DNA from 2 places in the Pseudomonas sp. HS6-2 genome. Region 2 is predicted to be linked to the other one. Evidence: riboswitches for the same ligand, from Rfam matches in the RefSeq annotation. Region 2 holds a riboswitch; the other holds the start of a gene.
The links. A riboswitch is a leader RNA that binds a small molecule or an ion and turns the genes downstream of it on or off. The one in region 2 is predicted to bind cobalamin.
Positions count from the first base shown of each region.

Region 1: linked by a shared signal. The riboswitch ahead of ACOKS3_RS17960 (ABC transporter substrate-binding protein) and the one ahead of cobW (cobalamin biosynthesis protein CobW) in region 2 are both predicted to bind cobalamin.

Region 1 is NZ_CM143906.1:3,875,283-3,889,837, reverse strand. Features, by position in the region: gene ACOKS3_RS18020 (efflux RND transporter permease subunit) at 1-576, shown strand, start outside; gene ACOKS3_RS18015 (MFS transporter) at 610-1,944, opposite strand; gene ACOKS3_RS18010 (TonB-dependent receptor) at 2,295-4,445, opposite strand; gene ACOKS3_RS18005 (DUF2946 family protein) at 4,514-4,924, opposite strand; gene ACOKS3_RS18000 (ParA family protein) at 4,989-5,765, opposite strand; gene uvsE (UV DNA damage repair endonuclease UvsE) at 5,909-6,928, opposite strand; gene ACOKS3_RS17990 (hypothetical protein) at 7,009-7,488, opposite strand; gene ACOKS3_RS17985 (GNAT family N-acetyltransferase) at 7,597-8,097, shown strand; gene ACOKS3_RS17980 (hypothetical protein) at 8,203-8,514, shown strand; gene ACOKS3_RS17975 (OprD family porin) at 8,500-9,846, opposite strand; gene ACOKS3_RS17970 (ABC transporter ATP-binding protein) at 9,865-10,644, opposite strand; gene ACOKS3_RS17965 (FecCD family ABC transporter permease) at 10,650-11,663, opposite strand; gene ACOKS3_RS17960 (ABC transporter substrate-binding protein) at 11,660-12,673, opposite strand; cobalamin riboswitch at 12,782-12,983, opposite strand; gene ACOKS3_RS17955 (acetyltransferase domain-containing protein) at 13,014-14,180, opposite strand; gene ACOKS3_RS17950 (TonB-dependent receptor) at 14,322-14,555, opposite strand, start outside.
Region 2 is NZ_CM143906.1:2,935,803-2,950,357, forward strand. Features, by position in the region: gene ACOKS3_RS13660 (acyl-CoA dehydrogenase family protein) at 1-557, opposite strand, end outside; gene ACOKS3_RS13665 (enoyl-CoA hydratase/isomerase family protein) at 574-1,644, opposite strand; gene mdcA (malonate decarboxylase subunit alpha) at 1,971-3,632, shown strand; gene ACOKS3_RS13675 (triphosphoribosyl-dephospho-CoA synthase) at 3,633-4,517, shown strand; gene ACOKS3_RS13680 (malonate decarboxylase subunit delta) at 4,519-4,818, shown strand; gene ACOKS3_RS13685 (biotin-independent malonate decarboxylase subunit beta) at 4,811-5,659, shown strand; gene mdcE (biotin-independent malonate decarboxylase subunit gamma) at 5,656-6,447, shown strand; gene ACOKS3_RS13695 (malonate decarboxylase holo-ACP synthase) at 6,449-7,063, shown strand; gene mdcH (malonate decarboxylase subunit epsilon) at 7,060-7,977, shown strand; gene madL (malonate transporter subunit MadL) at 8,041-8,442, shown strand; gene madM (malonate transporter subunit MadM) at 8,448-9,212, shown strand; gene ACOKS3_RS13715 (LysR family transcriptional regulator) at 9,231-10,145, opposite strand; gene fni (type 2 isopentenyl-diphosphate Delta-isomerase) at 10,197-11,243, opposite strand; cobalamin riboswitch at 11,689-11,897, shown strand; gene cobW (cobalamin biosynthesis protein CobW) at 11,994-13,061, shown strand; gene cobN (cobaltochelatase subunit CobN) at 13,065-14,555, shown strand, end outside.

The DNA.
Region 1 (14,555 bases), 940 kb from region 2:
ACATTGCGCGAGCAGGTGCAGATCCCGGCGGGTTACTGGACCCGCTGGGGCGGCCAGTTCGAGCAGCTGCAGTCGGCGGCCGAGCGCCTGCGGGTGGTGGTGCCAGTGTCGCTGTTGCTGGTGATGGCGTTGCTGCTGATGATGTTCAACAACCTCAAGGACGGCCTGCTGGTGTTCACCGGGATTCCGTTTGCCTTGACCGGCGGGGTGCTGGCGCTGTGGCTGCGGGATATCCCGCTGTCGATTTCCGCAGGGGTGGGCTTCATTGCATTGTCGGGTGTGGCGGTGCTCAATGGCCTGGTGATGATTGCCTTCATCCGCAGCCTGCGAGAGCAAGGGCGCGGTCTGCGTGCGGCAGTCGAAGAGGGGGCGTTGACGCGCTTGCGGCCGGTGTTGATGACCGCTTTGGTGGCGTCGCTAGGGTTCGTTCCAATGGCGCTGGCCACCGGAACCGGGGCAGAAGTTCAGCGGCCGCTGGCGACGGTAGTGATTGGCGGGATTCTGTCGTCGACGGCGCTGACCTTGCTGGTGTTGCCGGCCTTGTATCAATGGGCATACCGGCGCGAAGAGGATTGAGATCGCCGGGGCCGCATAGCGGCCCCGAGTGCCTCAAGTCGAAGTGCGGACCTGAGGGCTCACATCATTTCCGGCTTCATCATGCAACGATATCCGCGATGTCTCCGGCAGCGCCAAGCCGCCCACCAAGGCCACCAGCGCAATCACCACCAGATAGAACGCCGGCGCCAGGCTGCTGCCGGTCTGCCCTATCAACCAGGTCGCCACCAGCGGCGCAGTACCGCCAAACAAGGTGTAGGCCACGTTGTAGGTAATCGCCGAAGCGGTATAGCGGGTACGGGTCGGGAAACTCTCCGACAGCAACGCCGCCGTCACCACGCCGCTGCACAGCGCGCCCACCGCCAGCAGGATCACCCCCAGCAGCGCCCCCGACATCGACCCGGAGCTGGCCAGCCAGTAAGCGGGGAACACGCAAACCATCACCCACAGGCAGGTAAAACCAATGGTCTTGCGCCGCCCGACCCGGTCCGAAAAGGCCCCGGCCAGCGGGCAGCCAACGGCCGCGAACAGCAACGCCACGGTGGTCACCAGCAGCGACTGGGCACGGGTCAGGTTGCCGACCAGTTGCAGGTAAGTGGCGAAGTAAGTGGTGAACATGTAGAACGACAATGCCGTCAGCGAGATGAACATGCCCAGGTTGCGGATCGCCCGGCCGTGGTTGCGCAGGGTTTCCTTGAGCGGCGAGTGTTCATGTTCCTTGCCCTGGGCGACCGCTTCGCGAAACGCTGGGGTTTCCTCCATGCGCCAGCGCAGGTACAAACCCACCAGCCCCAGCGGCGCGGCCACCAGGAACGGGATGCGCCAGCCCCAGGCGGCCATGGCCTCGGCCGACAGGCTGGCCTCCAGGCCATAAGCGATCACCGCCGCACAGGCAAAGGCGGAGAAGGTCGACACCGGCACGAAGCTGCCATAGAACGCACGCTTGTTCCGGGGCGCATGCTCCATCAGGTAGGCGCAGGCGCCGGCGTATTCACCACCGGCGGAGAAGCCCTGCAGGCAGCGCGCCAAGGTCAGCAGCGCCGGTGCCGCAAGGCCGATGCTGGCATAGGTCGGCAGCAGGCCGATCAAGGTGGTGGAGCCGGCCATCAGCAGGATGGTCAGCGACAGGATGCGCTTGCGCCCCAGGCGATCGCCAAGCGCGCCGAACACGATGCCGCCGAGCGGGCGCAAGGCGAAGGCCACGGCGAACACGGCGAAGGTCTTGAGCAGGGCGACGCTGGCATCTTCGCTGGCGAAGAACTGGCTGGCGATCAGCGTGGCGAGGAAGCCATAGACGGCGAAGTCGAACCATTCCACGAAGTTGCCGATGGCCGAGGCGGCGATGACCCTGCGCAGGGTGGCGGGGGATACCTCATGCGATGCAGACATACGGAAGCTCTCCGGTTTCCATAGGCAGCCTGAATGAATGTGGCGCACTCAGGGCGCGCCATCGTTGTTATCAGGGCCAGTAGACCGAGGAGCGTGGTGGGGCGCTTCGTTCAGGGCGACATCGGGATATCTGTTTCGACCGCAGGCGATTATTGCCGGCCGACCCGCCACGCCGTGCATGTCTGCCGAAAACAAAGGAACCACCTTGACTTGCCTGAGCCGGTGCTTCATGTGCCGGCGTGGATGAGGTTGCACATTATCAGAGATGGTGAGCTAGGAATTGAGAGGCAAGAGCTGTAGAAAATTTCTTAAAGTCTATGCCGGCTCGATAGCCGGCATAGACTTGAGCGTCAGAAGCGCAGATCCAGCGCTACTTCGAATGTGCGCGGTGCCCCCATGTAGTACTGCAGCCCATAGGCCTGCTTGGCATACACCTCGTCGGTCAGGTTGCGCACGCGGCCGGTGATGGTGGTGTGTTCATCCAGCCGGTAGCGGGCAAAGGTGCCGAACAAGGTATAGGCAGGCGCCTTGAGGGTGTTGGCGTTGTCGGCGTACACCGAGCCGACATAGCGTGCATCCACCCCCGCCGACCAGGCCGAGGTGAAGCTGTAGGTCAGCCACAGGTTGGCGACATTGGCCGGCACGTTGACCGGGGCATTGCCCTTGCGCGATACCGACACGCCGTTGACCGCTTCATTGAACTCGTCGTATTGCGCATCGACATAGGCGTAGTTGCCCTCGGCCAGCAGCTTTGGCGTGACCTGCAGCCGCCCGGACAGCTCGACCCCGCGCGAGGTCTGCTGCCCGGCCTGGACAGTCAGGTTGGGGTTGCTCGAATCGCGCACGGCAAAGTCCTTGCGCACGATCTGGTACAAGGCCACGGTCGCCGCGCCGCGCCCTTCAAGGAAGTCGAACTTGCTGCCCACTTCCCATTGCTCGCCCTTGGACAGGTCGAAGGTGCCGACGTTGGCATAGGTGGCCGCCGCCAGCGAACCGGCTGGCAGGTCGGCGGCGGTGCTGTACTGGGCGTAGATGCTGGCCGACGGCGTCAATTCGTAGGTCAGCCCGACGCGCCCGGACAGCGGTTCCCAGCGCCGCTCGAAGAACGCCGGCGAGGTCGGTGTCACCGCGCCGTAGTTGGTTACCTCCATGTCCAGGTAGTCGTAGCGCAGGGCCGTGAGCAAGGCCAGGCGCTCGGTCAGTTGCAGGCGGTTTTCGGCGAACACGGCGCGGTTGCTGGTGACATGCCGGCGCTGCTTGGTCAGCCCGGCGTTTACCCCGGGGATGTCGTTGAAACTGCCCGGGTCGAAGTGGTCCGGGTCGACCACATCGGTCCAGCTCCCGGACGTCGGGTATACGCTCTGGCGCATGTGCGAGTAGTCCAGGCCCAGCGACCACTGGCTGGCCAGGCCGAACAGCTGGTTGTCGTGGCGCAGTTCGATGCGGTCGCCCAGCACGTTCTGTTCATGGCGCTGCAGGTAAGGGCTGCCACGCTGCACATTGCCGTCGCCGGTGTAGCTGTAGCGCTCGACGTTGCGGTAGTCGCGCTGGGCGCGGTAGTGGTACAGGGTGTTGTGCACGCTGGTGCTGTCGTTGACCTGGTAATCGAGCATCGAGCGCAGCCAGCGCACCCGTTGTTCGTAGCGGCCGTCGGCGACGTTGTAGTTGTCGAAGCGGCGGCTGTTGTCGATCTTCATGGTGCTGCGCCCTGGCAGGATCGGCGCGCCCCAGTAGGGGCTGTCTTCGCGGTCCTCCTGGTATTCCAGCGCCAGGGTGTGGGTCAGGTCGGGCGTCAGGTCGCTGAGCAGGGAAAACGCCAGGCTGTCGGTGTTGCGCTGGTTTCGGTCGATGTAGCCATTGCTGCCGGTATGGCTGAAGTCCAGGCGCATGAAATGGCGGGTATCGGCCGGGTGGCTGGCCAGTGCCTGGTTGATCCCGAAGGCCACTTCCGAGTCGTCGTAGCTGCCATAGCGCACGCGGCCATCGATGATCTGCTGGTCGCGGCTGGCGGTCTTGGTGATGTAGTTGATCGAGCCACCCACGGCGCCTGCGCCATGCAGGAAGGACGACGGCCCGCCAAGCAACTCGACGCGGTCCAGCACCCAGGCGTCCACCGGCCGGGTAGCACTGCTGTAGCCGAGGTTGATGCCGTTGTAGAGCTGGGTCACCTGGTTCTGGGTGAAGCCGCGGTAGCTGACGAAACCGCCGTAGCCGGGGTTGGCCGATGCGTTCACGCCGGTCATGGCGTTGATCACATCCTGGCTGTCCTTGGCGCCGCGTTCTTCGATGATGCGCCGGTCCGATACGCTGACCGACGCGGGGGTCTCCCGTGCGGTGAGGCCAAGGCGCGAGCCGGTGCTGATCGGCACGTCCAGTTGCACGCCGGAAGGTGCATCGCGCTCGCCATCGATGGTGGTGGCGGTGAGTTCGACGGCGGCATCGTCCGCCCAGGCAAAGGTGCAGGTGCCCATGAGGAGCACCAGGGAGGTATTGCGGAGCATGTTGTTCTGTCTTCCACGCAAAGGTCATGGCTGACGGCGAGCGCGCAGGCAGGCGCGCCCGGCTGAAGTCAGGCGATATGAGTGATGGCTGCGGGGAGTACGACAGGGGGAGCGCGGGGGGTGAGGGCAGGGCGTTGGTAACGGGGCGGCGGTTGCGCCCAGCTGCGTACGACGATGGGCGAGATGGCAGCGGCGTGTGCAGGGCTGAGCGACCAGCTGCTGCTGGCGAGCGGCACGGCCAGGCCGAACGAGGAGCATACCGGGCAGTCGAGCTGGGCCATGTGCTGGTCGCCGCCGGCGCCGTCGAGGTCGATGGCCACGCCGTGCTCGCTGTTGATCGAGCAGAAGCCACCTTCCAGGCCGGCCAGGCGCAGTCCGCCCATTTGGCCATGGTGCAGGCCACACAGCAACAGGCTGAACAGGACGCTGGCATAGAGCGTCCAGGCAGTCAGCGTGCGAGTGTGCCGGGTGATTTTCATGGCGGCGAATCTATCACCCGGACGAACGGCGGGGTAGTGCGAGGCTGTGGTGTGTTGTCGCAGTTCAGGCAGCGCGTTCGAGCACGTCCAGCAGCTCGATGAACTCCTGCGTTAGCTTGTGGCGGGGCGCCATGTGCACCAGCGGCACCGAAACCAAGTGCGATTCGCGCATCTTGATCGAGCTGCTGAGGTACACCGGCAGCACCGGCATGCCCTCGTCGCGCAACTGCTCGACCAGGGTCTGGTGCAGCGCGGTGCGCCCGGCGAACTGGTTGACCACTACGCCCTCCACCTGCAGCGCCGGGTTGTGGTCCTGGCGCAGTTCCTCGACTTGGGCCATGACGCTGAGCAGCGCCTGGCGCGAGAAGCTGTCGCAGTCGAACGGGATCAGCAGGCGCTCGGCAGCCACCAGGGCGCTGAAGGTGTAGAAGTTCAGCGCCGGCGGGGTGTCGATGTAGATTCGCTCGTAGTCGTCGCCCAGCTCTATCAGTAGCTTGCGCAGCTTGTTGATCTTGTACTTGCTCTCCAGTTTGCTCTGAAGGTCGCTGAGGTCGGGGCTGGCCGTTACCAGGTGCAGGTTGTCGTAGCGGGTTTCGGTGATCGCCACGCGGTGCTTCTTGCCGGAGGCGGTGACCGGCGAGAGGGTCTGGCGGAAGAAGTCGGCGATACCGGCGGGGATGGCATCGTCGGTCAGCCCGGTGAGGTAGTAGGTGGCGTTGGCCTGAGGGTCGAGGTCGACCAGTAACGTGCGATAGCCTTCGGCGGCGCTTGCCGCGGCGAGGTTGCAGGCGATACTCGATTTGCCCACGCCACCTTTCTGATTGAAAACCACACGACGCATGAGACGCTCATCCATGAAGAGAGAAAATGTCAGGTTGGGGTCAATCCTATGACTGAAACACGACAGATTTATGACAAGTCTTGAAACAATAGTTAAGTTCATCTTTTTCGAAGCGCAAGCGCTCTGTTACGGCGTTTTTACGGTCATGGTCGCTCGACATATCGCCGGTAGAAATCCAGGGTCGCCAGGTTCTTGTCCTTGGCCTCGAACATGATGTCGAAGCGATCGATGAACTGCAGGGCGTAGTGGTTGGTCCAGTCGTTCCACATCTGCGCGCTGTGCTGATACAGGTCACGCTTGTTCACCTTCTCCAGCAACGCCGGGATGGTCAGCTTGCGGTCAGCGTCGAAGCCCAGTGCCAGCAAGCTCTCCGGCGGCTGTGAGTAGTGCATGGTCGGCCGCACTCCTCGCCAACTGTCGATGATGCGCGCCACGCGCGGGTCGTGGGGGGCGATGTAGTCGCCCTCGTGGATCCAGCAGTGGTGAATGTCCAGCACCACCGGCGCAAGGTCGGCCAGTGCCAGGCAATCGTCGACGCCATAGGTCTTCTCGTCGTTCTCGAAGGTGATCACGTGGCGCGCTACCTGCGATAACCTTGGCCACACCTGGCGTACCCCGGCTGCGCCGAGGCGCCCGGCAATATGCACATTGCACTTGAAGTCCTGAAAGCGCTGACCAAAGCCCATCATGCGGATCATGTCGGCGTGGTATTCGAATTCGGCCAGGCTGTTCTCCACCACCTCGGGGCGGTCCGAGCCGAGCACGCAGTACTGGCCTGGGTGGAATGACAGGCGGATATCCTGATCGCGGGCCAGCTTGCCGATGGCCGCAAAGCGTTCAGCCATCAGGGCCTGAAACTCGGTGTCGCGATAGATCGGCCCTACGCTGGGGTGGCTGTAGAGCGGCAGCAGGTCGCTGCTCAGGCGCACCATGCGCAGCATCGGCGGCAGTTCACTGACGTAGGCCAGCAGGCGCAATTGGGCGTCGAGGTTGTGCTGCACCAGCTCCAGCAGCTTGAGCCGGGCCGCTTCCTGGCTGGCACTGGACAGCCAGCGCAGCGTGGTAGTGCGCGGGTTGAAGGTGCGTTCGATGGCCTCAAGCTCTTTCACCGACAGGCTGCGGTGAGGGTGGCGGTACATGCAGGCGAAGCCCAGACGGGGCATGGTTGGTCTCCAGTTTTTGAATGATGGTTGGACACGTCAGCCGAGTGAACGATCAGTTCAACCTGTGCCATGCAGGCACATCAGGAGCCCGGCTTCTCCAGCTCTTCCAGTTCATCCTCCACCTGCTGCATGCGCTGCTCGGCCAGTGCCTGCACCTTCTCATCCCGCGCTGTCTCGCGCATCAGCCCGGTGAGCTTGTCGCTCAGGTGCTTGCCTTCGTCGGTCTGTTCAAGCGCCTTGGCCTTGGCCGGGTCGCGGGTGGCGGCGACGATGGTGGCGAATTCGGCGTCGCTGAAGTTCTTCTCGCTGTAGAGCTTGAACAGGTCCTGACGCTGGTCCTCGACGGTGAGGTGCTTGCGCAGGACCTGGCTGATGGTGGCTGCATCCAGCTGCGGGTGGGTGCGTGTGAGCAGCGCGGCCATACGCTCGATGTTGTGGTCGTAGGCTTCCTGCAGCGGCAGGTTGGCCAGGATCTGCTCTTCGCGGGTGGGCTTCTGGTCGCAGGCGGCGAGGGCGGTAATGAACAGCAAGGGCAACAGCAGCTTCTGGATGGGGGGCATGGGGTGGCCTTGGGCGCGTTTTGCAGAGGGTGATTATAGCTGTGTCGGGTTGCCAGCCATCAGTCCCTGAGGTAGAAAACCCGCCGTTCAGACCACGTTTCCACGCCCATGCCCCACTTGATCATCCAACCGCCCACTCACGAGCACATCAGTGAAGTCGTGGCCTTCATCGACAATGCCCGTCGCGGGCTGTTCCCGATGCTCGCTGGGTCGCTATTGCCGAAGGACCTGGCCCATTTTGCCGAGACTTACCTGTACGGCCATGGCCATTTTCTGGAAGCACGTGATCAAGGCCGGTTGATTGCAGGCATCGGCTATTTGCCCTACGACCATCGCTTCAACCAGCTCGACTATCACGGCAAGCGCGTGGTCGAGGTGGTGCGCCTGTTCGTGCTGCCCGAGTACCGTCGTCGTGGCCTGGCGGCGGCATTGTTCGCCGCCTTGCGCGAGCACGCCCGTGCCGCTGCGGTCGAATGCCTGTACCTGCATACCCATCCGTTTTTGCCTGGTGCAATACGCTTCTGGGAGCGGCAGGGCTTTGCGTTGATCGACGTGGAGGACGACCCGCTGTGGGGCACGACGCACATGGAGCACTGGCTCGCCAGGTAGGACCATTCCTACTTCCTGCGGCTGACCGTCACCACCTCGTTCATTTCAATTGCCGGGCGATTTGCTTACCGTCTTCTCCTTCACGATGAAAGAGGAAGGATGCCCATGGCACATCTCGCGCTGTACAAACTCGACCTGCTCGACGCGTTCGAGAATCGCAGGGACGACTGGACCTATGTCGATTTCGAGAAACTGCTGACCAAGGTCAGGCCGTCAGCCAATTACCAGGATGCCAAGGGCATCATCATTGCGGCGCACAAGGATGGCAGCTGGCCGAAGACTGTGAAACGCTACCTGCTGAGCAACTATCGCGCACACCAGAACGTCAGCTCCGAGTTCAACGAGGTGTTTGCCGCCGTCGTGGCGACGCTGACCGAGCAGGAGAAGCAGGTCTGGGGGCTGTCAGAAACCGCCTGATAACGGCCATTCCACCGCCAGGCGGATCTGGTTGCCATCGAGCTCCGCCTGCGCCGTGTTGCCCCGGTGCACGTTGTGCCGCAGTGAGAACGTGGTGCCTTTGGCCTTGCCACTCTGCACCACGTAGCGCGCTTCGAGGTCCCGCTCCCAATGTTTGCCACCCTTGCCATAACCCAGGTACGCATAGCCGCCGTTTGGGTCGACGTGGGTGCCGTCGATATCGAAGCCGCGCACATACAGGGCGGTCAGGTTCAGCCCCGCAATGCCATAACCGCCCATGTCCAGGTCATAGCGCGCCCGCCATGATTTTTCGTTCGGCGCGTTGAAGTCGGACATCTGCACGGCGTTGGCGATGTAGATCGCCCCACGGGTGACGTAGTCGAACGGCGTGTTGCCATCCACCTGCTGCCAGCCGAGGCTGACGCTGTGCGGGCCCTGGCTGTAGCGCGAGACCAGGCTCCAGGTGGTGTTGTCGATGCGCCCGGACAGCGCCTTGCCGGTGTCGGTGGTGCGGTACAGGTTGAGGTCCAGGCTCAGGCTGCGGCGGTCGTCCAGGGCGTGGGTGAGGGTGCTGCCAAGGTAATGCTGGTTCCAGGTGTCTTGGTAGCACGAGGTGTACAGGCTGCCGGTGAAGGCGGCACCGGGGTTCCACACCAGGCCGGCGAGGTCGAAGCTGTTGCCCTGGCGGCCGTCGGAGTAGTTCACCACAAAGCCCTGGTCGTGGCTGGACGCATTGCGGTCGGTGCTTTCGTTGAAGTGGCCAGCGACCAGCTTGAGGGTGTCGATCTCGCCGCTGGTCAGGAAGAAGCCCGTGGCGGTCTCGGGCAGCAGGCGGCTGTCCGAGGAGCTGAACACCGGCGTCTTCACCCGCTGTTCGCCCCATGACAGTACGGTATTGGATACCCGCAGTTTCAGCGCCGCGCCGCCCCGGCTGTATTCGTTCTTGGGATGGCCGTGGTTGTCCAGGCTCAGCAGGCGCGCCTTGCCGGCACGGCCGCCACCGCTGTCGAGCTGCACGCCCTGATAGGCGTGGGCATCGACGCCGACGCCGATCAGGCCTTGGGTAAAACCGGACTGGAACGTGCCCATCAGGCCGTAGGCCCATTCCTCGGCCAGGCCGTTACGTTCGCTGCGTGGCTTGTAGGCATTGCGCGCGCCGCTATTGCGCCCGCCGTGCTTGTAGTCACGCTGGTCGTAGACAGTGCGGTTGAGAATGTTCCAGCTGCTGTCTTCGACGAAGCCGTTGCTTTGTGGTTGCGCCGAATCTGCCTGGGCAAACGGGGCGAGGGTTGCCAGTGGCAAGGCGAGCAGAGCAGCGGGGCGCAACAACATGCGGCAATGGCCTGTCATTCAAGGGGCGCGAAAGCGCAGGATGCGCGCGCCGTCGAAAGGGTCGGTGAGGTAGTGGGCGTGCACGCCGAAGGTGCTCAGCAAGCGTTCGGGGGTGAGCACCTCCAGCGGCTTGCCGAGGGCCACCAGGTGGCCTTTGTCGAGCACCGCCACGCGGTCGCAGGTCAGCGCCTGGTTGAGGTCGTGCAGGGCCACCAGGGTGGTCACCGGCAGGGCCTGTACCTGTTGCAGCAGGCTCAGCTGGTGCTGGATGTCGAGGTGGTTGGTCGGCTCGTCGAGCAGCAGTACCTGCGGGCGCTGGGCCAAGGCGCGGGCGATGTGCACGCGCTGGCGCTCGCCGCCTGACAGCGAACTCCAGACCCGTTCACCCAGGTGCGTGGCGTCGAGGTCGGCCAGGGCCTGTTCGACGATGGCACGGTCCTCCCGGGAGAATGGTGCCAGCGCCGACAGCCAGGGTGTGCGCCCCAGGGCGATGGCATTGAACACGCTGATCGCATCGAGGGTGTCGGCCTGCTGCTCGACCAGCGCCAGCGCCTGTGCGATGCGCCTTCGTGGCAGACGCGCCAGGGGTTCGCCGAGTAGTTGCACACTGCCGGTGCCCGGCGTGCGCAGCCCGGCCAGCAACTTGAGCAGGGACGATTTGCCCGAACCGTTGGGGCCGACGATGCCCAGGGTTTCACCGGCCACCACGTTGAGGTCGATGTTGCACAGCACGGTGTTGCCCGACAGTTGCAGCCCCAGCCCCCGGCAGGTGAGTGGAGCGACGTGCACGGTATTCATGACGGTCATGGGCGCCCCCGGCGGCTGACCAGGATCAGCGCGAACACCGGCGCGCCGATCAAGGCGGTGACCACGCCGACCGGAATCACCTGGCCAGTTATCAACGTGCGCGACAGCACATCGGCGGCAATCAGGAACAGCGCGCCGCCCAGGGCGCTGGCCGGCAGCAGCCGGCCATGGCCGGGACCGAGCAGTAGGCGCAGGGCGTGGGGGATGACCAGGCCGACGAAACCGATGGCACCGACGATCGACACCATCACGGCCGTTACCAGTGCCGCGCAACTGATCAGCAGCAACTGCGTGCGGCGCACGGCGATGCCCAGCGAGGCCGCCGAGTCGGCGCCGAAGGTGAAGGCATCCAGCGCCCGGCGGTGCCACAGGCACACCAGCAGCCCGAACAGCGCCACCGGCAACGCCATCCACACCGACGGCCAGCGCACACCGCTGAGGTTGCCCAGCAACCAGAACAGGATGCCGCGCGCCTGCTCGGCGGTGGCCGACTTGGTGATGAGGAAGGCGGTAAGTGCCGTGAACAGCTGCGAGCCGGCAATGCCGGCGAGGATCACCTGGGCGTTGTTGTTGCTTGGCCCGGCCGCACGGGCCAGCACCAGCACCAGGGCAAAGGCTGCCAGGGCACCGATGAAGGCGCCGCCGGACATGCTCAGGGTGACACTGCCCAAGCCCAGCAGGCCGACCAGCACTGCACCGGTCGAAGCGCCGGCGGACAGCCCGAGCAGGTAGGGCTCGGCCAGAGGGTTACGCAGCAGAGCCTGCAGGATCACCCCGCAGGTCGCCAGACCTGCACCGCAAGCGGCAGCGACCAGCGAGCGGGTCAGGCGGTAGTTCCAGACGATGCCGGCATCGATCGGGTCGACCGGGTAGCCGGCCTGCCACAGGTGGTTGGCCAGCACCTGGCAGACCAAGTTCGGTGGCAGGTTGGTCTCGCCGATGGCGGTACCAGCCAGCACGGCCGCGAGCAGGGCCAGCACGGCCAGGGCGGTGTAGGGCAGGGCGTTCATCGCTGCGCCGCTTTACCGCTGGCGAAGGCCGCAGACAAAGTCTGCAGGCCGCGGAACAGGCGGATGCCGGCCTGCATGGCGTCGGCGTCGAGGATGATGATGCGGTCGTTCTTTACCGCGTCCATGTTCTTCGTCACCGGGTCGCTGCGCAGGAATTCGAGCTTCTTCTGGTAGTCGTCTGCAGGGAAGCGGCGGCGGTCCATGCGCGCGATGATCAGCCAGGTCGGGTTGGCCTTGGCCAGGGTTTCCCAGCCCACGGTCGGCCATTCCTCGGTCGATTCGACCACGTTGCGCACGCCCAGGGTGCGCAGCATGAAGTCGGCCACGCCCTGGCGGCCGGCGACGTAGGGGTCGATGTCGAGGTCGGCGCTGGAGAACCAGAACAGTGCCGAAGTCTGCGACAGGTCCTTGCCTGCCAGCTGCTGCTTCGCACTATTCAGGCGTGCCTTGAGGTCGTTGTTCAGCGCCGCGCCACGGTCCTGCACGTCGAAGATCTCGGCCAGCTGGCTGACACTCTTGTAGAGGCTCTCGACCTGAAACGCCTGCAGGCGGGTGCCGTCGGCGCCGACCAGGTTGTCCTTGCCTTCGCAGTCCGAGGGCAGCAGGTAAGTGGGGATCTTCAGCTCACTGAACTGCTCGCGGGTGGCGACTACGCCTTGAGCGCCGACCATCCACTCGAACTGCACGGCCACCAGTTGTGGGCGCTTGCCGACCACCGCCTCGAAGCTTGGGTCGTTGTCGGCCAGGCGCGGCACCTTGGCGTTCACCGCCTGGTATTCGGGGAGCACGTTGTTGAACCACAGCGAGGTGCCGGCCAGCTTGTCGCCCAGGCCCAGGGCATAGAGCATCTCGGTGCCGGCCTGGCCGATGGTGACCGCGCGCTCGGGCGCCTGAGCGAAAGTCTGCGGCGCGCCGCAGTTGTCGACGGTCAGCGGGTAGTGGGTGGCGGCAGCCTGGGCCAGGCCAGTCAGGCTCAGGCCCGCCAGCAAGGATGTGAAGCGCAGCAGCATGCGGGGCGATCTCCTATCGGTCAGTTCTGGTGAGGAACGCACGGACAGGCATCGCCGGCCCTCGCAGGCGCGAGGGCAGCACAGATGGCCATCCCGGACACCCCGCCGGTTGGTGAATGTATGCCGGCAGGTCTCCTGACTGGTGCGTCGTCACCTGGCTCCGGCCTTCCCGGATCATTGATCCAGTGGCATCGATGGAGCAGGCTCGGCACCTACAGTTGCGGGGGCAGTTCCGTTTGGCGCGCCAATTGTGGCGGGCCTGGGATTCCCTGTTAGTTCCGTGGCGGAAACCGGCGGGCCGCATGGTAGACCATCAGACCTCCGGGTGAAAACGTTTAAATCAGAAGTACTTGAGCCAGGCGATGTCACGCCGACGCGCCTTGAGCCGGGCGAACCAGCGCACGGGCAGGTACAGCGCAACGGCCAGCAACACCGCGCTTAGCCACACCGCGCCGATGCCGTCGAAGCCGAAGTAGTCACCATGGTTGAGGCCCAGCAGCGCCACGCACGCCAGGTACAGCAACTTGAGCACGTACAGGTGCAGCAGGTAGAAGAACATTGGCGCTGACCCGAACACCGCCAGGGCGCTGATCCAGCGGGCCAGCCCGGCGCGCTCGAAGGCGCGCAGCAACAGCAGGCCGCAACCCAGGGTCAGGGCCAGGAACAGCAGCGAGGGTGGGTACTTGGTGATGTTGAAGAAGCTCATCAGCGTCTGGGTGACGCTCGGGTAGCCGCTCCACGGCGCCTCGCCGTAGCCGTTGTAGATGCGCAGCACCATGAAGCCGAGCAAGGCGATGACACCGGCCAGCAGCAGGCGGTGCTGGCGCTCGCCGCCGTCGCTGCCACGGGCGAACCACGGGCCGAGGCCGTAGCCCAGGGCGATCACGCCGATCCACGGCAGCACCGGGTAGGAGGTGCGCAGGCGCAGGTTCTCCGAGACGTCGAGCCAGCCGCGGTCATGCAGGATCGCCCACGGCACATGCAGGGCCGATTTCACGCCGAAGTGCAGGCCATCGAACAGGTTGTGCCCGGCGATGATCAGCGCGCCCAGGGCGAGCAGGGCAGGACGCGGCAGCCACACCAGCAGCGACAGCGCGATCATGCTTACGCCAATGGCCCAGATCACCTGCATGTAGACCACGCTCGGCGGCAGCTGGAAGGTCCAGGCGAAGTTGACCAGAGTGAACTCCAGCACCACCAGGAACAGCCCGCGCTTGAACAGGAACGCCGACACATCGCTGCGGCCTTGGTATTTCTCGCCATACAGCCAGGCCGACAGGCCGGTGAGCAGGACGAACACCGGGGCGCACAGATGCGCCAGGGTGCGGCTGGCGAACAGCGACGGGTCGGTGGCATCGATGGTCATCGGATCGCTGACCTGGCGGTGCAGGAAGAAGGTTTCACGTACGTGGTCGAGCAGCATGAACAGGATCACCAGGCCGCGCAGGGCATCGATGCTCTGCAGGCGCTGGGTGAGCTGAGTGGGGAGGGCTGAGGCGCTGGTCATGGAGGGGTCGCAGGCAGGAATGAATGTCAAATGAAACGTTATCTTATAACTATTTCATTTTCTTCCGATAGCGTTTTTTTGTGTCGCCTGTGCCGGCCTCTTCGCGGGGCGATCCGACTTGTCCCGCGAATGGCCATCAAGTCAGAAGGTGTAATCCACGGTAGCGAAGTAGGACCGCGGCGCGCCCATCACCCACTGCTCGTCACTGAATACCGACGCCACATACTCGCGATCGAACAGGTTGTTCACCTGCAACCCCAGGCGCACATCCGGCAGCACCTGCCAGCCAATGTTGGCATCGACCACGGTATATCCCGGCGCACTTTGGCTATTGGCCGTGTTGGCATAACGCTCATCCACATACCGCGCGCCAAT
Region 2 (14,555 bases):
AGGAAGGCCGACAGGCCTTTCTTGCCCAGCTCCGGGTCGGTGACGGCGAAGACGATGGCCAGCCCGGCACGGCGGGCGTTGCTGACGAACTGTTTGGACCCGTTGATGACCCATTCGCCATTGACCAGCTCGGCGCGGGTACGCAGGTTGTGCGCTTCCGAGCCGGCCTGTGGTTCGGTCAGGCAGAAGCAGCCTATCACCTCGCCAGTGGCCAGGCGCGGCAGCCAGGCCTGCTGCTGTTCAGGGGTGCCATAGGCCAGCAGGGGGCCGCAGCCAACCGAGTTGTGGATGCTCATCATCGCGCCGGTGGCGCCGCAGCCGGCGGCGATTTCCTCGACGGCCAGGGCATAGGCCACGTAGTCGGTGTAGCTGCCGCCGAAGCCCTCGGGCACGACCATGCCGAGCAGGCCCAGCTCGCCCATCTTGCGCACCACGCCATCGTCTATCCAGCCGGCCTTTTCCCAGGCTTGGGCATGGGGGGCGATCTCGCCACGGGCGAAGTCCCGAGCCATGTCGCGGATCATGATCTGCTCTTCGCTCAGTTCCAGGTCTTGCATCTGCGTACTCCCGGGCTCACAGGCCTTCGAAGAATTGGTCGACCCGCTGGCGCGACAGCCCGGCCAGGGTCGGCGGGTTCCAGCGCGGCTGCTTGTCCTTGTCGATGATCAGGGCGCGCACGCCCTCGATGATGTCGCCGTACTGGAACCACTGGCGGTCGATGTGCAGCTCCATGGCGAAGCAGTCTTCCAGCGCCAGGTGGCGCCCGCGGCGCAGCATCTCCAGAGTAACCGCCATGGCCAGCGGCGAGCGGCTTTCCAGCTGTTCGGCAGTCGCCAACGCCCATGGGTGGCTGTCACCGATGCGCACCGCGCGCAGTTGCTCGATGATCGCCGCCAGGTCGGGCTGGGCGAAGAAGTGGTCGATGACCGGGCGCAGCTTTTCCAGCGGCGCATCGTCGAGCACCTGGCTGCCAAGCTTGGCCAGCAGGTTCTGCAGGTCCTTGAGCGGGTGGTCGCCGAAACGCAGCGTATCCAGGCCTTCATCCAGCGCGGCAAGCTTGTCGCTGGCCAGGTACCAGTCGGCCAGCCCGCAGTACAGGGCATCGGCGGCCTGGATCTGAGTGCCGCTGACGCCCAGGTAGGTGCCCAGTTCACCCGGGATGCGCGACAGGAAGTAGCTGCCACCCACATCCGGGAAGTAACCGATGCCAACCTCGGGCATGCCCAGGCGGCTGCGTTCGGTGACGATGCGCAGGTCGCAGCCTTGGGCCAGGCCCATGCCGCCACCGAGGGTGAAACCGTCCATCAGTACCAGCACCGGCTTGCGGTATCGGTGTATGGCCAGGTCCAGGGCGTACTCCTCGACGAAAAAGTCTTCGTGCAGGGTGTCGCCAGCCTTGTAGCTATCGTGCAGCGAGCGGATATCGCCGCCGGCACAGAAGCCCTTGGGGCCTTCGCCACGCAGTACCACGGCTTGCACCTGTGGGTCTTCGGCCCATTGGTCGAAGTGCTGGCGCAGGCTGCGCACCATGTCCAGGGTCAGGGCATTGAGGCCGGCAGGGCGGTTGAGGGTGAGGTGGCCAATCTGGTTGCGGACTTCGGCCAGTACATGAGCCGTTGCCGAGGTATGAGCGTGCGCGGTCATCGCGTTCTCCCTGCTTTGTTATTGATTTTCCAAGTGAAGTCTGGAGTGCGCTGGAGGATCGCTGGATCCTGGCATGCGAATTTGTCTTACGCAATGGACAAATCTGCAGGGGGATCGTGCGTTTTTGCCTTTGGGCATTCAGCGCCTGGGAGATCGAGCGCCGCCCCGCGCGGCGCTCGCTCCCACAACCGCTGCAAAACCGTCGCCATACACCTTCAACCCCATTCATTACCCTGACCGTAACGATCAACCTTCCAGCTTGATTGATCCGCCAATCCCGCTCGCCCTACTGTGCCCCCACGACAGCGAACCCGTGGAGTCACCCAATGACCATAACGAAGAATCCACCGCCGCAATGGTCCAGGCGACGCGCCGAGAAGCAGCGCCGCCTGGACCGCGTCCGTCACCTGGCCGACGGTGTGGTGCTGCCCACCGAGCGGATCGTCGAAGCCCTCGAACTGCTGATCGCTCCCGGCGACCGCGTGGTGCTCGAAGGCAACAACCAGAAGCAGGCTGACTTCCTCTCGCGTTCGCTGGCCAAGGCCGACCCCGAGCGCCTGCACGACCTGCACATGATCATGCCCAGCGTCAGCCGCGCCGAACACCTGGACCTGTTCGAGCGCGGCATCGCCCGCAAGCTCGACTTCTCCTTCGCCGGCCCGCAGAGCCTGCGTATCGGCCAGCTGCTGGAAGACGGCCTGCTCGAAGTCGGCGCCATCCACACCTATATCGAGTTGTACTCGCGGCTGCTGGTCGACCTGATCCCCAATGTCACTTTGGTCGCCGGCTTCATGGCTGACCGCGACGGCAACCTGTACACCGGCCCCAGCACCGAAGACACCCCGGCGCTGGTCGAGCCTGCCGCTTTCAGCGACGGCCTAGTGATCGCCCAGGTCAACCAGCTGGTGGACCGCGTCGACGACCTGCCGCGCGTGGACATTCCAGCGTCCTGGGTCGACTTCGTGGTAGTCGCCGACCAGCCGTTTTACATCGAGCCGCTGTTCACCCGCGACCCACGCCATATCAAGCCGGTGCACGTGCTGATGGCGATGATGGCGATCCGTGGCATCTACGAGAAACACCAGGTGCAGTCGTTGAACCACGGCATCGGTTTCAACACCGCCGCCATCGAGCTGATCCTGCCGACCTACGGTGAATCGCTGGGGCTCAAAGGCAAGATCTGCCGCAACTGGACACTCAACCCGCACCCGACCCTGATCCCGGCTATCGAAACCGGTTGGGTCGAGAGCGTGCACTGCTTCGGTACCGAACTGGGCATGGAGGACTACATCGCCCAGCGCCCAGACGTCTTCTTCACCGGCCGCGATGGCTCGCTGCGTTCCAACCGCATGATGTGCCAGCTGGCCGGGCAGTACGCAGTCGACCTGTTCATCGGCGCCACCTTGCAGGTCGATGGCGATGGCCATTCCTCGACCGTCACCCGTGGCCGCCTGGCGGGTTTCGGCGGGGCGCCGAACATGGGCCACGACCCCCGCGGCCGGCGCCACGCCAGCCCGGCCTGGCTCGACATGACCGTGCCCGAGACGATGCTTGAGCGTGGCCGCAAGCTGGTGGTGCAGATGGTCGAGACCTATCAGGAAGGCGGCAAACCCACTTTCGTCGAAACCCTCGATGCCGTGGAGGTGGCGAAGAAAGCCGGCATGCCGCTGGCACCGGTGATGATCTACGGCGACGACGTCACCCACCTGCTCACCGAAGAAGGTATTGCCTACCTGTACAAGGCGCGCAGCCTGGAAGAGCGCCAGCAGATGATTGCCGCCGTGGCCGGGGTCACTGCGATCGGCCTGCGCCATGACCCCAAGGACACCCTGCGCCTGCGCCAGCAAGGCCTGATCGCCTTGCCCGAGGACCTCGGCATCCGCCGCACCGACGCCAGCCGCGAGCTGCTCGCCGCGCGCAGCATTGCCGACCTGGTGGAATGGTCCGGTGGCCTCTACAACCCGCCTGCACGGTTCAGGAGCTGGTAAATGACGGCATACGCGATCCCTGTAGAAGCGGCTTCAGCCGCGAAGAGGCCAGCCCAGCAAACCGAACTCTCCCTGTCTGAGCGCTTGGCCGATCTGGCCATCGAGGCCCTGATCGACGAAGCCGACCTGTCCCCCAAACCCGGCCTGGTCGACCGCCGCAGCAGTGGCGCCCACAACGACATGACCCTGGCCCTGATGCACGCCTCGGCGTTGACCTTGTGGCCTTGCCTGCGGCAGATGGCCGAAGCCGCGCAGGCCCATGGTGATATCGGCCCACCACTGCGCGCCGAGCTCGGCCGCATCGGCCGCGAAGGCGAGCAATCCATGCTCGCCACCACGGGCGGCATCAACACGCACCGCGGCGCGATTTGGGCCCTTGGCCTGCTGGTGGCCGCACAAGCGCTCGATGCTAAAGCCGATCCCCAGGCAGTTGCCGCTCGTGCCGGCCGCATCGCCCTGATCGACGATCCGGCAGCCCCCGCTCAGGAAAGCCACGGCACCCACGTCCGTCACCGCTACGGCGCAAGCGGCGCCCGCGAGCAGGCCCAGCAAGGTTTTCCCGCCGTGCTCGAACACGGCCTGCCACAACTGCGCCGCAGCCGCGCCGGCGGTGCCAGCGAAAGCCACGCCCGGCTGGATGCCTTGCTGGCGATCATGGCCGCGCTCAGCGACACCTGTGTGCTTTGGCGCGCCGGCCCGCAAGGCCTGCAAACCCTGCAGGCAGGCGCTCGCGCGGTGCTGCAAGCGGGTGGCTGCGCCAGCCTCGCTGGCCGCCGTCAGCTGCGCCTGCTGGACACACAACTGCTGCAACTGAATGCCTCACCGGGCGGCGCCGCCGATCTGTTGGCCGCCTGCCTGTTCCTCGACAAAGCCGGGAGCCTGTGAAATGGAAACCCTGAACTTTCAATTCCCCGCCGCCGAGCCTGGCCGTGGCCGCACTTTGGTCGGCTGCGTCAGCTCCGGCGACCTGGAAGTGCTGATCGAGCCCGGCAACGCCGGTCGCCTGGAGATCCAGGTGGTCACTTCGGTCAATGGCAGCAGCGCACGCTGGCAGCAGCTGTTCCAGCGCCTGTTCGATGGCCGCACGCTGCCGGCGGTGAAGATCGACATCCACGACTTCGGCGCCACCCCTGGCGTGGTGCGCCTGCGCCTGGAGCAGGGTTTCGAGGAGATTGCCCATGACTGACACCGCCCGCCTGCTGCAAAGCCGCAGCTTCGTCGAACTCGGCGCCCGCCAGCGCGCCCGTGCCTTGCTCGATGCTGGCAGCTTCCGTGAACTGCTCGGCCCGTTCGACCGGTTGATGTCACCGTGGCTGCCACGCCAGGGCATCGTGCCCCAGGCCGACGACGGCGTGGTCATTGCCAAGGGCCTGCTCAATGGCCGCAATGCGGTAATCGCCGCCATCGAAGGCGCGTTTCAGGGCGGCAGCATGGGCGAGGTGGGCGGTGCCAAGATCGCCGGCGCTTTGGAGTTGGCCATCGAAGACAACCGCAACGGCATTCCCACCTGTGCCGTGCTGCTGCTGGAGACCGGTGGCGTGCGCTTGCAAGAGGCCAACCTTGGGCTGGCGGCGATTGCCGAGATCCAGGCAGCAATTGTCGAATTGCGCGCCCATCAACCGGTGATAGGCCTGGTCGCAGGCTCGGTCGGCTGCTTCGGTGGCATGTCCATCGCGGCCGGGCTGTGCAGCCACCTGTTGGTCACCCGCGAAGCACGTGTGGGCCTCAATGGCCCGCAAGTGATCGAGCAGGAGGCCGGTATGGCCGAGTACGACGCCAAGGACCGCCCGTTCATCTGGAGCCTGACAGGGGGCGAACAACGCCACGCCAGCGGTCTGGTGGACGCTTATGTGGCAGATGACGTCGACAGTATCCGCCAGCACTTGCTGCAACTGCTGGACACGCCATCGGCCAACCGTGCCGGCCGCCACGCCTGGTACCTGGAACGCCTGGCCAGCCTGGGCGCCGATTGCCCGCAACTGGACGCCGCTGCGGTGCGCGCCCTCTACCAAGGAGATGCCCCATGAACCGTGCCCTCAACTGGCTGCCGGGCCTGGCCGGTGGTGAAGCGCTGTCGGGTTATCCCGCTTCACTGCGGGTGATCGATGGCGAACTGGACAACCGCCTGGCGCGCTTCATTGCTGTGGTACCGGATGCGCACAACCCGTTCCCCCGGGCGCGAGAGGGCGAAGTGGGCCTGATGGAAGGCTGGGGCCTGGCCAAGGCCGTGAGCGATGCGGTCGAGCTGGACCGCGAGGGCGAGAAGCGCGCCATCGTTGCGATCATCGATGTGCCGAGCCAGGCCTATGGCCGCCGTGAAGAAGCCCTGGGTATCCACCAGGCGTTGGCCGCCGCCGTGCAGGCCTACGCCCAGGCGCGCCTGGCGGGGCACCCGGTGATTGGCCTGCTGGTCGGCAAGGCCATGTCCGGTGCCTTCCTGGCCCATGGCTATCAGGCGCAACGGCTGATAGCCCTGGATGACAGTGGGGTGATGGTGCATGCCATGGGCAAGGCGGCCGCAGCGCGGATCACCTTGCGCAGTGTCGAACAACTGGAGGCGTTGGCCGCGGAGGTGCCGCCGATGGCCTATGATCTTGCCAGCTACGCCTCTTTGGGCCTGCTCTGGCGGCGCCTGCAGGTCGAGAGGGCCGATGCACCGAGTGCTGCTGACATTGCCCAGGTACGTGCCTGCCTGGCCGAGGCTGTGCGTGATATCGGCCATTCGACTGACCTCAAGTCACGCCTGAACGGTGAACACCGCAGCGCCTCCCGCGACGTGCGCGCCCGCCTGCGCAGCCAGTGGCAGGAGGCCTGAGATGAACCTGCCGCAGCCACATGACCTGCTCTGGGGCATGCCCCCGGCCGACCTGCCTGCCGATGCGCCTGCCTGGGCTGTTCGGGCACTGGCAGCCGGGCAGCCGGTGGTGGTGCGGCGTGCCGCCTGTGCCAGCGGCTGGGTGGCAGTGGGCGTGCGCGGGCAGGGGCGTGAGCAGCGCCTGGGCGTGCAGATGCGCGTGCGCGATATCCAGCGGCAGTTGACCCCCGAGTCGTTGCGCGGGGCGGGGCAGAGCCCCTGGCCAGCTTTGCGGGCGCTGGTCTCGGTGGCACCGGTGCTCGATGCCTGCGGGCTGGTTTGGGGGCCGACGGGAGGCGTCGGTTACCAGTTGGCCACCGGCTGTAATGTCGTGCATGACGCTAGTGACCTCGACCTGCTGGTGCGCGCGCCACAGCTCATGGACCGGGCGAAGGCGCGCGAGTTGCTGGATATTCTCGATTGCGGCCCGTGCCGTATCGATGTGCAACTGGAAACGCCAGCCGGTGCCGTGGCCCTGCGCGAGTGGGCTGGCCTGGCGCGCCGGGTGTTGCTGAAGTCAGCCCACGGCGCACGCCTTGTCGCCGACCCCTGGAATGCGCTGGAGTGTGCAGCGTGAGCAGCCTGTTCGCCTTCCCTGGCCAGGGCGCGCAACAGGCTGGCATGCTGCAGCGCCTGCCCGAGGGCGCCACGCTGTTACTGGAAGAGGCCAGTGAGGCGCTGGGCGAACAGGTCGCGGCGCTCGACAGCCATCAGGCGTTGCAGTCGACTCGTGCCGTGCAGCTCTGCCTGCTGCTGGCCGGGGTGGCCTGGGCGCGTTGGCTGCTGCAGCGCAGCCCGGCACCAGACTATGTGGCCGGCCTGTCCATCGGTGCTTATCCCGCCGCCGTGACGGCCGGGGCACTGGAGTTCGTCGATGCGGTGCGCCTGGTGGCCTTGCGTGGCGAGCTGATGCAGCGGGCCTACCCCCAGGGCTACGGCATGACCGCCCTCAGCGGCGTCGACTTGAGTAGTGTCGAACGCTTGCTGGAGGAAGTGGGTGGCGAGGTGTACCTGGCCAACCTCAACAGCGACAACCAGATCGTCATCGCCGGCAGCGACACAGCCATGGCTGAGGTCGCTGCCAAGGCGCGTTGCCGCGGCCAGGGTGTGGCCCGGCGCCTGGCGGTGAGCGTGCCGTCCCACTGCGCATTGCTCGACGGCCCGGCCGCCGAGCTGGCAACGGCCTTTGCCGACGTAGAGCTAAGGCGCACGCGCATCACCTACCTGAGCAGCAGCAGTGCGCGGCCGATCTTCGATCCTCAGCGCCTGCGCGATGACTTGGCCGGCAACATGGCCCGGCTGGTCGACTGGCGTGCTACGTTGCGCAACGCCTATGAACGCGGCGTGCGACTGCACCTGGAGATGCCGCCGGGCAGCGTGCTCAGCGGCCTGGCCCGCCCGGTGTTCGAACAGGGCAGGGTGGTTGCCCTCGAAGCCACTCGCTGGGACACCGTCGACGCGCTGTTGCGCCAGGAGGTGAATCAACACTGACAAACGCCGTGTTTTTCGAAGGACAACAACAAGCAACTTCGACCCAACGCGAGGACAACAATAATGATTATCTACGGTGTGGCCTTCCTGGCCTTGTGTACCCTTGTGGGCCTGTTTATCGGCGAGCTGCTGGGCAAGCTTCTGGGCGTGCCCGCCAACGTCGGCGGAGTGGGCATTGCCATGCTGCTGCTGATCTTCATCGGCAGTTACCTCAACAAGCGCGGCCTGATCACGGCCAAGTCCGAACAGGGCGTGGAGTTCTGGAGCGCCATCTATATCCCCATCGTGGTGGCCATGGCCGCTCAGCAGAACGTATTTGGCGCGCTGTCCGGCGGGCCTATGGCGATTCTTGCAGGTACCGTTGCGGTGGTGGCCAGTTTCGCCATGGTGCCGCTGCTGGACCGCCTGGGCCAAAAAAAGCCTGAGCCGGTTGCAGACAAACCTCTGACAACGCCACAGCGGTGATCGCCATGTACGAATCCATGATGAAGGTAATCGGTGGTTATGGGCTGGTGAGTGGCTTTGCCGTCATTGGTGTGACCATGTGGCTCTCTTACTGGCTGTCCGCCAGGCTTACCCGAGGCCGCCTGCACGGCTCGGCCATCGCGATCTTCCTGGGCCTGGTCCTGAGCTATTTCGGCGGGGTGCTCACAGGCGGGCAGAAAGGGCTGGTGGATATTCCGCTGCTGTCCGGTATCGGCCTGTTGGGTGGCGCGATGTTGCGTGATTTCGCGATTGTCGCCACGGCTTTCGGTGTAAACATCGATGAACTCAAGCGTGCCGGAGTATCGGGAGTCGTTTCGTTGTTCTTTGGCATTGGGGTGTCGTTTGTCGCGGGCGTCGGTGTGGCCATGGCATTCGGTTACACCGATGCGGTCAGCCTGACCACGATCGGTGCCGGTGCCGTGACCTACATCGTTGGCCCGGTGACCGGTGCTGCCATCGGGGCCAGCTCCGAAGTGATGGCGCTGTCGATTGCCGCCGGGCTGGTCAAAGCAATCCTGGTGATGGTGGTCACACCTTTCGTAGCGCCGATGATCGGCCTGAACAACCCCCGCACTGCCGTGATCTTTGGTGGTCTGATGGGCACCTCCAGTGGTGTGGCCGGTGGGCTGGCGGCCACCGACCCGAAGCTGGTGCCTTATGGCTGCCTGACGGCGGCGTTCTACACGGCCTTGGGCTGCCTGCTTGGGCCTTCGCTGCTGTTCTTCATCATGCGGGCGGTTGCGGCATGAGGCCTGCGCCGCTCAGGCTCAAGCCAGGGCGGCGCTGTACATTCGGCATTCGGCCAACAAGGCCAATAAGTTCGGCTCCCGTTCCCGGGCCTTCAGAAAGACCACACCGATATGCTGCTGCAGCCGGTAGCGCGGTTGCAGTGCAATCAACTTCACGCGGTTCTCGTATACCGCCGCGATCCGCCCCGGTAGCAGCGCGAACCCAACCCCCGAACTGACCATGCTCAGCAAGGTGAAGATGTCGTTCACCTGCATCGCCACCTTTGGCTCGAACCCGGCCTGCTGGAATACCCGTGCGCCATCGCGGTGGGTGGCGAAGCCTTGGGTCAAGGTGATGAAGGTGGAGTCGGCCAGGTCCGCCAGGTCCACTTCCTGCTGTTCGGCGAACGGTGAATCGGTCGGCACGGCGAGGAAAATGTCGTCGGAGAACAGCGGCAGCTGTTCGCAGGCCGGGTCCGCGACGCTTTCGTCCAGAGATACCAGAATGGCTTCCAGCTCGTGGTTTTTCAGGCGTTGCAGCAGGTCAACGTTGGAGCCCAGGGTCAGGTCGATATTCAGTTCGCTGCGCCGCAGCTTCAGGCCCATCACCAGCTTCGGCACGGTCTTTACCGTCAGCGAATACAGCGCGCCGAGGCGGAAACGCTCGGCATAGAACCCGGCGGCCTCGCGGGTCTGGCGCACCATCTGCTCGGCGTCCTGGATCAGTTGGCGGGCTTTCTTCTCCAGCACGTAGGCGCTTTCCAGCGGGATCAGCTGGCGGCCTTCGTGCTTGAACAGCGGGCAGCGCAGGGCGCTTTCCAGGGAGTGGATGGCGCGGTGCACGCTCACTGCGCTGGTAGACAGATCGGCAGCGGCGCGGCCGAGGTTACCGCTGCGCATGAAGGCGAGGAAGGTCTCGAGCTTTTTCAGGGTCAGTTCTTCGTCGATCAGCATGCACAGGGGCCCGTAGGAAGGGAGCCGCTGATCATGCCACAGCTGCAAGCGTCATGGCGGCGTCAGGTTGCTCGGCAGCAAGCGCGCCCGGCGCAGTTGCGCAAGGTTGCGCGAGCCGGTGCAGAAGCAGGCGATACGCAACTGGCGCAGAAGAATCTCGAAATGTTCCACCACTGCCTGAGTAGAGATCATCGCCGCACTCAGTACATGGGCTGCCTGGCCAACCAGGTCGGCACCAATGCGAATGGCCTTGGCGGCATCGACGCCGTTGGCCACGCCGCCGGAGGCGATCAGGCCGATTTCCGGCACGGCGCGGCGTACCGCCAGCAGGCAGTGCGCGGTCGGGTTGCCCCAGTCGGCAAACGCTATGGCGACCTCGCGCTCGGCGGCGGTGCTGGCGCGCTCGGCTTCCACGGCTGCCCAACTGGTGCCGCCGGCACCGGCTACATCGACCATGGCTACACCTGCGTCGCAGAGCATGCGCGCCACGCGGGGTGAAATGCCCGCGCCGACTTCCTTGGCGATCACCGGCGTCGGCAGTTGGGAGGTCAGGGTTTCGATGCGTTTGAGTACGCCGCGCCAGTCACGGTCGCCTTCAGGCTGTACGGCTTCCTGCAGGGGGTTCAGGTGGATGATCAGGGCATTGGCTTGCAGGGCGTCGATTGCGCGGCGCGCCAGGTCCAGGCCGTCGGCTTCTCGCAGCTGGGCGGCGCCGAGGTTGGCCAGTAGCGGCACATCCGGTGCCAGGCGTCGGAGTTCGTCGGTCAGGCCCTGGTCCTGGTCGCTACGCAGGCTTACCCGTTGTGAGCCCACACCCATGGCGATGCCCAGTGCCTGGGCGGCTTCGGCGAGGTGCTGGTTGATGAAGCGTGCGCGTTCGGCACCACCGGTCATGGAGCTGATCAGCAGCGGGGCACGCAGGGCACAGCCGAACAGCTCGGTGCTCAGGTCAATGTCGTCCAGGGCCATCTCGGGTAATGCGCAGTGCTCGAAGCGCAGCGCCGACCAGCCGGGGTCCACGCCGTGCGCGGTGGTACTGGCGGTCAGCACGATATCCAGGTGATCGTCCTTGCGTTGGCTTAGCGGGATTTTCTTCATGCCGGCTCCGTTTCGATGGGGGCAGCAGGGATACAACATATAGATAAGTTGAAAATTGGCACAGCATCAGGCATTGGCGTGTGCCACCGGTTCCTTTCAATGGATGCTTGGTTTGTGATTGTGTGAGGGCTGGCAGGTGTTCGCCGGTAGTTTTGCAGCGCCTGTCAGATCGCGCGCCGCCCGTGCGGCGCATCGCGAGCTTTGCTCGCTCCTACGTTTGTTTCGGGACAGTAATGCCTGTGACAGGCGCGCGCGACCGCCTTGTTGGTACGACGCGATATCGCGTCATGCGCCAAGGCGTTCGCGCGCAAATCCCACAGGAATAACTGGCCCGAAACAAACGTAGGAGCGAGCAAAGCTCGCGATGCGCCGCGCGGGCGGCGCTCGATCTGTCAGCGCTGCAAGGTTTTCGGCGGACACCAGTTGACCCCCCGCCACCCCCCGCGTAGCCTTGCGACTTCGAGGTTCTTCGGCCCTGCCGAAGCTAAGACGGGAACGCGGTACAAGCCGCGGCTGCCCCCGCAACTGTGCGCACCGACAACGGATCGACACAGCCACTGCGCCGCGCGCGGGAAGGCGTCGTCCCGCCAGCTTCTTGCTGCGAAGAGCTGGAACGGTGCAAGCCAGGAGACCTGCCTCGAGACGAATTCGACTTTAAACCGGGCGGGGTGATCCGGTGGCGAACAAGCCCGGCCTGGCCCGCGGCTTTCGTCCCGTGTGCCCGCGCCAACCTGCCAAGGGCAACGCGACATGAAAACACTGGCCAAGCTCCCCGTCACCATCGTTACCGGCTTCCTCGGTTCGGGCAAGACCACCTTGCTCCGCCACATGCTCGACAACGCCCAGGGCCGCCGCATCGCGGTCATCGTCAACGAATTCGGCGAGCTTGGCATCGACGGCGAAATCCTCAAGCAATGCAGCATCGGCTGCACCGAGGAAGAAGCCAGCGGCCGCGTCTATGAACTGGCCAACGGCTGCCTGTGCTGCACTGTGCAGGAAGAGTTCTTCCCGGTGATGCGCGAGCTGGTCGCACGCCGCGGCGACCTCGATCACATCCTCATCGAAACCAGCGGCCTGGCATTGCCCAAGCCCCTGGTGCAAGCCTTCCAGTGGCCGGAAATCCGCAACGCCTGCACCGTCGACGCGGTGATCACCGTGGTCGACAGCCCGGCCGTGGCCGCGGGTACCTTTGCCGCCTACCCGGACCAGGTCGACGCACAACGCAAGCTCGACCCCAACCTGGACCACGAATCGCCGCTGCACGAACTGTTCGCCGACCAGCTGGCCAGCGCCGACCTGGTGGTGCTGAACAAGGCCGACCTGATCGACGCCGAAGGCCTGGCCAAGGTCCGTGCCGAAGTGGCCGAGGAGCTGCCACCGGCGGTCAAGGTGATCGAGGCCAGCAGCGGCCGGCTGCCGCTGGAAGTACTGCTGGGCGTGGGCGCGCAGGCCGAGGCGCACATCGATGGCCGTCGTACCCACCACGATTCCCACCATGACGGCGATGACCACGACGATCACGACCACGACGCCTTCGACTCGATCTCCATCGACCTGCCCGAAGCCGACGAAAGCCTGCTGCTCGATGCCCTGACCCAGCTGGTGGTGGAGTTCGGCATCCTGCGCGCCAAAGGTTTCGCGGCCATCCCCGGCAAGCCGATGCGCCTGCTGGTGCAGGGCGTGGGTACCCGTTTCGACAAGCACTTCGACCGCGCCTGGCGCGCCGACGAGCCACGCATCACCCGTCTGGTGCTGATTGGCCAGGACCTCGATGCCGTGCACTTGGAAGCGCGCCTGCGCCAGGCCTTGGGCGCCTGACCCATGCACCTGCTGCGGACCCAGCCCGGCGGCTTCGTGCCGGACGATAGCATCGCCGACCTCGGCCAGACACCCGCCGATCTGGTGATCCTCTGCAGCGGCGATTCGCACCTGGCATTGCTCGCCGAAACCGCCGAGCAACTGCCGGACGATTTCCCCAGCCTGCGCCTGGCCAACCCGATGCAGGTACAGAACCATGCCTCGGTCGATTTGTATGTCGATGAGGTCCTGCGCCATGCCAAGGTGATCCTGGTGTCGCTGCACGGCGGTGTCGGTTACTGGCGCTATGGCGTCGAACAATTGGTCGAGCTGGCGGCACGGGGCGTGCAGTTGATTCTGGTGCCCGGCGATGACCGCCCGGACCCGGAGCTGACCGGCCTCGGAACAGTCACCGGCGAGCCGGCCGAGCGCCTCTGGCACTACCTGCGCCAAGGCGGCAAGAGCAACGCCGTCAACCTGTTCAAGTGCCTGGCCAACCAGTGGCTGGGGCGCGATTACCGTTGGGACGAACCGCAGCCTTTGCCGCGGACTTCTGTGTATCACCCGCGCAAACCTGGTGCGCTGCCAGAGGACTGGTACCGCCAGTGGAACCCCGAACACCCGGTGGCGCCATTGCTGTTCTATCGTTCACACCTGCAGGCCGCCAACACCGCGTTCATCGACGTGTTCTGCGAGCGCTTGCAGGCCGCCGGCCTCAACCCGCTGCCCATCGCAGTGGCCAGCCTCAAGGAAAGCGCCTGCCTGGAACAGGTTGAGGCCTGGCTGGACGAAGTGGGCGCGCAGGTGTTGATCAACACCACAGGGTTTGCCCTGTCCAGCCCGGAACGCCCCAACCTGCGCCCGTTTCGCCGTGACATCCCGGTGTTGCAGGCCATCTGCGCGCAAGACAACCAACCCGGCTGGGAGGCTAGCGAGCAGGGCCTCGGTGCTCGTGACCTAGCCATGCACATTGCCTTGCCGGAGCTGGACGGGCGCATCATCACCCGCCCGGTGAGTTTCAAGGACATGGCCTGGCGCAGCGAGCGCAGCCAGTCCGACGTAGTCTGCTACCGCGCGCACCCCGAGCGCATGGACTTCGTCGCCGAGCTGGCACGGCGCTGGGTCGTACTGGCGCGCCTGCCCAATGGGCAAAAGCGCGTGGCCCTGGTGTTGGCCAACTACCCGACCCGCGATGGCCGCATTGGCAATGGCGTTGGCCTGGATACCCCGGCCGCTGCCCTGAACATCCTCAAGGCGCTGCAGGCCGAGGGCTATCCGCTCGCAGAGCTGCCAGGCAGCGGCACGCAACTGATTCATCAGTTGCTCGGCGGCGTCACCAACGACCTCGAACACCTCGATCAGCGCCCCTGCGCCCAGAGCCTGAGCCTTGCGGACTACCAGGCGGCGTTCGAACGCCTGCCCGAGGCCAACCGCCAAGCCGTGCTGGAACGGTGGGGGCCGCCAGAGCAGGATCCGATGTACCGCGCAGGCCGCCTGATGGTGGCTGGTTTGCGT